2 linked regions of the Anaerosoma tenue genome follow. The protein of the gene in region 1 interacts with the protein of each later gene in a pairwise test. Links are inferred from orthologs where the notes say so. Each region holds a gene or a part of one and is shown in the gene's direction. Other genes may lie near its edges.

Region 1 (4,290 bases):
GACCGCGTTGACCACGATCCGGAGTCGCATGGAGGAGGCGTCCGGCGCCGGTTTGGCGGACCACTTCCTGAGCGAGGCGATCGAGGCCCTGCCGGAGCGCATGCGGGCACACGCCGACCGCATGGGGTTCTCGCCGACGATCTGATGACGTACTCGGTGCGACCGCGCGGTTGTTGGTACACTGACTCCCTGTCGTGACCGCTCTCGACGTCGCGTCGATGCGCACGGAAGGTTCGTATGGCCGTCATCGTCCAGAAATACGGAGGCACCTCGGTCGGTACGCCCGAGCGCATGCGTGCGGTGGCCCAGCGTGTCGTGTCCACCGCCGATGCGGGTAACCGGGTCGTTGCCGTCGTCTCGGCGATGGGCGATCTCACTGACGAGCTCGTGGACCTCGCCGTCCAGGTCGACCCCGAACCGCCTGAGCGCGAGATGGACATGCTGCTCGCCACCGGCGAGCAGGTGTCGATCGCGCTCCTCGCGATGGCTATCCATGCCGCCGGTCGCCGTGCCATCTCCTTCACCGGGCCGCAGGTGGGCATCGTGACCGATCATGGTCACACCAAGGCCAAGATCCTCGAGGTGCGGGCGGACCGTGTGCGTACGGCTCTCGAAGACGGCCAGATCGTGATAGTGGCCGGCTTCCAGGGCGTGACGCCCGACGGGCAGATCACCACCCTCGGCCGCGGGGGCTCGGATACCACGGCGGTGGCCATCGCGGCGGGCATCGACGCCGACATGTGCGAGATCTACACCGACGTCGATGGTGTGTACACGGCGGATCCGCGGATCGTGCCGGGGGCGCGCAAGATCACAGAGATCGCATACGAACCTATGCTCGAGCTTGCGGCGAGCGGTGCGGGCGTCCTGAACCTGCGTGCGGTGGAGTTCGCGCGCAACCACGGCGTCGTCATCCACTGCCGGTCGAGCTTCACCGGTGAGCCGGGGACCATCGTGAGGGAGGCGGACGAGACCATGGAGCAGGCGATCATCTCTGGTGTCACGTGTGACGCTTCGGAGGCCAAGATAACCATCCGCGACGTGCCGGACCGGCCCGGCGTGGCCGCAGCGGTCTTCACCCGGATGGCCGAGAGCAACGTCAATGTGGACATGATCATCCAGAACGTCTCCGAGGCGGGGAGCACCGACATCTCGTTCACCGTCCCCGGCACGGATCTCGTGCGCGCGCGCCGAACGGCAGAGGCCGTCGTGGCCGAGCTCGGGGCCCGTGAATGGGTCGTTGACGAGTCCATCGCCAAGGTATCGCTGGTGGGCGCGGGGATGAAGACCCACCCCGGCATCGCCGCGCAGATGTTCCGCGCACTGTCTGAGGCGGGCGTGAACATCGATCTCATCTCCACCTCGACCATCAGGGTCACGTGCGTGGTGGCCGGCGACGAGGCTGATGTGGCGGTCCGGGCGCTTCACGACAGCTTCGGACTCGCCGATGGCGACATCGTCGTGGAGTCGATCCCGGGCTGCGGAGAAGGTGATCTGTGATGGGATGGGACAGACCGATCGCCGCGCATCCGGTGGTCGCCGTGGCGGGCGCCACCGGGGCCGTGGGGCGCGAGATGCTCGAGGTCCTGGGCCAGCGCGACTTCCCCGCGTCCAGGGTGGTCCCCCTGGCGTCGTCTCGCTCCGCCGGCCGACGCGTGCCGTTCGCCGGCGGCGAGCTCGTCGTGGAAGAGATGACCCGGCGGAGTTTCGAGGGCGTGGACATCGCCCTGTTCTCGGCCGGTGCCTCGGTGTCGCGGGAGATGCGAGAGGCGGTCACCTCGGCCGGATGCGTGATGATCGACAACTCGTCGGCGTTCCGGATGGAAGACGGCGTGCCGCTGGTCGTGCCCGAGGTCAACGCCCACGACCTGGCGTGGCACAGCGGCGTGATCGCGAATCCCAACTGCTCCACCATACAGATGGTCGTCGTGCTCGATGTTCTCCGCTCCCTCGCGCCCATCAGGCGCGTCGTCGTCTCCACGTATCAGGCGGCATCCGGCGCCGGCCAGGCGGCTATGGACGAGCTCTACGAGCAGACCGGCGATCTCCTGGCCGGGCGTGAGATCCAGCCGTCGGCCTTCGCGCACCGCATCGCCTTCAACTGCATCCCGCAGATCGACGTCTTCCTCGAGGACGGCTCCACCAAAGAGGAATGGAAGATGGTGGCCGAGACCAAGAAGATCCTTGGCGATCCGGATATCGGCGTCGCGGCGACCTGCGTGCGCGTGCCGGTGCTCCGTTGTCACGCAGAGGCCGTCGCCGTGGAGTTCGACGCCGCGGTCGAGCCCGCGGCGGCACGGGAGGCGCTCGATGGTGCATCGGGTGTGACCGTGCTCGACGACCCCGCCCAACGCATCTACCCGATGCCCGGGATGCTCGAAGGCACGGACGACTGCTACGTGGGCAGGATACGGCGGGATGACAGCGTGCGGCACGGTCTGCAGCTCTGGATCGTCGCCGACCAGCTGCGCAAGGGTGCAGCTCTGAACACGGTGCAGATAGCCGAAGCGCTGCTCGCGGGTTAACATGGCCACAGGTGCGTGTGCGCAGACGGGAGCACGCGCTCGAAGTCACAGACCCATGGGGGCGTTGCCATGTCCGAGCAGACCATCCTTATCGTCGAGGACGACGCGACGATCGCTCGCTTCGTCGAACTCGAGTTGCGGCATGCGGGATATCATGTCCTCAAGGCCGGTGACGGCCCCACAGCCATCGATCTTCTCTTCGACAACGATGTCGACCTCGTGGTCCTCGACCTGATGCTTCCCGGCATCGACGGCATCGATGTGGCCCGCCACATCCGGAAGCGCGGGTCGGAGGTACCGATCCTCATGCTCACCGCGCGGGCGGAAACGCACGACGTCGTCGCCGGGTTCGAGGCTGGCGCCGACGACTACCTCCGTAAGCCGTTCGAGATCCCCGAGCTGATGTCGCGCGTCCGCGCGCTCCTCAAGCGCACCTCGTCGCCGGCGACTCCGGCCCAGGTCGAGGCGTCCGGCGTCTCGATCGACACCGAGCGCCGGGTGGCTACGCGTGACGGCGCCGAACTCGACCTCACCGCGAAGGAGTTCGACCTGCTCGCGTATCTCGTGGCCAACGCAGGGCGAGTCATCTCGCGTGATGAGATCATGGAGGCGGTCTGGGGCGCCAAGCGTGCCACCGACTCGAATGTGATCGAGGTCTTCGTGTGTCACATCCGCAACAAGATCGGGGACCACGACAACCGCATCATCCAGACCATCAGGGGAGTCGGCTACTTCTTCGCAAGGGGTTAGCACCCGGTGCGCTTCAAGACGATCCGCTCGCGCGTTGCCATCGTTGTCACCCTGTTCGCCGTCGTGCTGGTGGGCACCATCGCCGTCGGCACCTACGCGCTGGTGGCGCGCGGGATGCAGGCTGCCGCTATCGAGACGGCCGGGCGTCTTGCCGACGCCGCCGCTCGTGTCACGAGGACCACCCTCGATACCGCGCGCGAGCGTGCGGAGTCGGCGGGCATGGGCCCTGACGCGGTCCAGGAGGCGATGCTGGCCGCCATGGTGGAGGAGCCGCCGGCCCCCTTTGCCGAGGGCCTCGCGTACGAAGGCTCTTTCTCGCTGCATGTGATCCAACAGCAGGGCGATGAGCCCGTCATGGTATGGGGCGTCGGCGAGAGCCATGAGGCGGGTGACGAGACGCTGCGTGCTCAGGCGTTCACCAGCGACGGGCCCGTGACGGACTTCCCTGGCGCGCAGCCGCTCATCCGGGGGATGTTCGTGCGTGCCGACCTCGGCGTGTACTCATACTACGTTCCGCTCGAACTCCCGGGTGTGCACGCGGCTGTGCTGGACGTCTCGTACATGCCACGGGACCAGGAAGCCATCCTCGACGCGACGCGCCTTCCGATGATGGTCCTCGGCCTGGTCGCCCTCGCCGGGTCCCTCCTTGCGGCGATGGGGACCACGCGCTGGGCGATCTCCCTGATCGACGACCTGCGGCGCACCGCCGATTCCGTCGACGTCGGGGTCCTGGACGTGCGACTGCCGGAAGAGGGCGGTACCGAGGTCGCGGACCTTGCGCGATCGCTCAACCGGTTGATCGACGGTCTTCAACGGCGTAACGAGGTGCAGGCGCGTTTCATCGCGGACGCGTCGCACGAACTCGCCACACCGGTGGCGGGCATCCGCGGCTACGTGAACATCCTCCGTGCGTGGGGGGCCGAGGATCCCGCGCTCCAGGAGGAGGCGGTGAGCGCGATCGATCGAGAGTCGCGCAGGATGGCGCGGCTGTGCAGCGACCTCCTGTCGCTCATCA
Region 2 (2,764 bases), on another replicon or contig:
GAGAAGGCGGTCCTCTTCCTCAACCGCCGGGGCTTCGCATCGTTCCTCCTGTGCAGGGAGTGCGGATTCGTTCCCGAGTGCCCGTCGTGCAGTGTGTCGCTCACGTATCACGAGGATGGCGGACGGCTGCAGTGTCACCACTGTGGTCACACAGAGACGGTGCCCGCCACATGTCCCCGCTGTGGCAGCGCCTACCTGCGTCGGTTCGGGGCCGGTACGCAGCGTGCCGAGGCGGACCTGGCTGCGTTGTTGCCCGGGGTGCCGGTGGTCCGCATGGACGCCGACACCACGTCGCGCAAGGGCGGACATGAGACCGTGCTCGCGCGGTTCGAGGCTCAGAAGCAGGCGATACTGCTTGGCACCCAGATGATCGCCAAGGGTCTGGATTTCCCTGAGGTCACGCTGGTTGGCGTTCTCAATGCGGACACGAGCATGCACGTGCCGGATTTCCGCGCTTCCGAGCGGACGTTCCAGCTTCTGGAGCAGGTGGCCGGGCGTGCAGGGAGGGGTACCCGTCCGGGACGCGTGATCATACAGACATACTGGGCGGACCATCCGGCGGTGCGTGCGGTCCAGGAACGTGATCCCGGGCTGCTGTACGGTCCCGAAGAAGCGGACCGGCGTTCGCTGGGATATCCGCCATACGCCCGTATCGCCAACATCGGCTTCGCGGGGGCGCGCCAGACGGACGTGCGCGATGCCGCATCCATGTTCGCCGAGGGACTCCGGAAGGCGGTACCTGAGGGATGGAGCGTGCTGGGACCGTCACCCGCGCCGATAACGCGCATCAAGGGGCGATGGCGATGGCATGTGGTCGTGAAGTCGCCCGACGGATCCTCCATGCCGTCACTGCTCAGCCGGTTGGATGCGGAGATCACAGTGCCCGAGCAGGTCACCCGGACGATCGACGTCGATCCGGCAGGCATGTTGTAGGAGATGCGGCACGCGTGGGCGCCGCCACGCCCTGTCGCACACCGGTGTAGAATACGTTGGTCGGAATCGCGAGAATGAAGGGGCGTCGATGGAGGTCCTGCACCATCCCAACCCGGTCCTCAAGGGCCGTGCACATGACGTTGATACCCAGGCGGACCAGGAGCTCCGGGAGCTCGTGCGCGCCATGGCGGAGACGATGTACGCCGAGAACGGCGTGGGCCTTGCCGCTCCCCAGGTGGGCGTGGACAAGCGCGTGATCGTGTTCGATGTCGATGATCGCCTGGCTGCGCTCTGCAATCCGGTGATAACGGAGTTCGGCGACGAGACGGTCGTGGACGAAGAAGGCTGCTTGTCGGTTCCGGGGGTCAATGTGCCGGTGGAACGATCGCAGCGTGTCGTCTGCCAGGGACTCACGATCGAAGGCAGGGAGATCACGATCGAGGCCGAGGATCTGCTCGCGCGCGTCCTGCAGCACGAGATAGACCATCTGGACGGGATCCTGATCCTCGATCGAGCACCTGCGGAGATGAGGAAGTCGCTCATCAAGGCGTACAACGAGGCCAACAATCTGTAGCCCGGCCGAAGGGGAGGGCATGCGGATCGTCTTCATGGGCACTCCGGCCTTCGCGGTGCCGACGCTGGACATGCTCGCGCAGCGGCATGACGTGGCCCTCGTGGTGACGCAGCCCGACCGTGTGTCCGGCAGGGGAGGTCACAGCCGCTACTCTGCCGTGAAGAAGCGCGCTCTCGAGCTCGGCCTGCCCGTGCTCCAGCCCGCGCGCCTCGACGACGATGCCGTCTCGGACATCCGCGATGCCTCTCCGGAGGCGATCTGTGTCGCCGCGTTCGGCATGCTGCTCCCTCCGACGGTGTTGTCCGTCCCGCCACACGGTTGCCTGAACGTTCACGCGTCGCTGCTGCCGGCATATCGCGGCGCCGCACCGATCCAGCGGGCGATCCTCTCCGGCGACCGTGAGACCGGCGTCAGCATCATGCTCATGGAAGAAGGCCTCGACACCGGTCCGTACGCCCTTCAGCGCACGCTTCCCATCGAAGACCTGTATGCCGATGAGGTCGAGCTGCGGCTCGCCGGGCTGGGGGCGGATGCGCTGGCCGAGGTGTTGGCGGGTCTTCCTGACAGCGTCACGTGGACACCGCAGGACGCAGGCGAAGCGACGTACGCTGCGAAGATCACCAAGGACGACGTCGCCCTGGACCCTGAACTGCACGTGGACGAGGCCTTTCGTCGTGTTCGTGCCGCCACGCGCCGCGCGCCGGCCCGCGCCTGCCTGGGCGACCGCGAGGTCACTGTGAAGCGGGCCACGCCCGTCGAAGCGGACGTAGCCCCCGGGGGACTCTGTCTCGCTGACGGGTATCCAGTTCTCGGCTTCAGCGGCGGCGCGCTCCGGCTCGACGTGTTGCGCCCCGCGGGTAAGGGCGACATGTCGGGAAGGGACTGGGCTCGCGGAGCGCGGCTCGCCGCCGACGTCTGCTGGCGGTGCACCAGGTGACCGTCGCACCCGCGCGTCAGAGCGCATTGCGGGTCCTTGCCCGGGTACGCAAGGACGCGGCGTTCAGTGGAGCCGCACTCTCTGCCGAGCTGCGCGCGCATCCACTCCCAAGCGGCGATGCGGCGCTTGCGACGAGACTCGTGTACGGCGTTCTTGGTGCCCAGGGTGTCCTTGACGAGGCGATCGACATGCACATCGACCGCTCCATAGAGCCGAGGATCCGGGACGTGTTGCGTGTCGCCGCGTATGAGGCGCTCTTCAGTCATGCGCCCGTGTACGCCGTGGTGGATCAGGCGGTCGATGCCGCCCGCAGGATCCGC

What was found.
Region 2: the proteins of MSB02_RS10005 (region 1) and def interact in binary tests that used the Escherichia coli proteins (3 or more experiments, as listed by UniProt). The link is inferred for Anaerosoma tenue from one-to-one orthologs.

What each region holds. Positions count from the first base shown.
Region 1 is NZ_JALNTY010000004.1:81,328-85,617, forward strand. What follows is about bases 513-3,512. They hold MSB02_RS10005 (aspartate-semialdehyde dehydrogenase), read left to right. Parts: upstream 513-1,499; coding sequence 1,500-2,525; downstream 2,526-3,512. Other genes in these bases: MSB02_RS10000 (aspartate kinase), read left to right, coding at 513-1,500; MSB02_RS10010 (response regulator transcription factor), read left to right, coding at 2,595-3,275; MSB02_RS10015 (sensor histidine kinase), read left to right, coding at 3,282-3,512. Outside these bases: MSB02_RS09995 (HD domain-containing phosphohydrolase), read left to right, coding at 1-145; more of MSB02_RS10000, read left to right, coding at 238-512; more of MSB02_RS10015, read left to right, coding at 3,513-4,290.
Region 2 is NZ_JALNTY010000001.1:284,656-287,419, forward strand. It holds def (peptide deformylase), read left to right. Parts: upstream 1-1,021; coding sequence 1,022-1,507; downstream 1,508-2,764. Other genes in the region: priA (replication restart helicase PriA), read left to right, coding at 1-933; fmt (methionyl-tRNA formyltransferase), read left to right, coding at 1,527-2,444; MSB02_RS01395 (RsmB/NOP family class I SAM-dependent RNA methyltransferase), read left to right, coding at 2,441-2,764. UniProt on the Escherichia coli protein: Removes the formyl group from the N-terminal Met of newly synthesized proteins. Requires at least a dipeptide for an efficient rate of reaction. N-terminal L-methionine is a prerequisite for activity but the enzyme has broad specificity at other positions.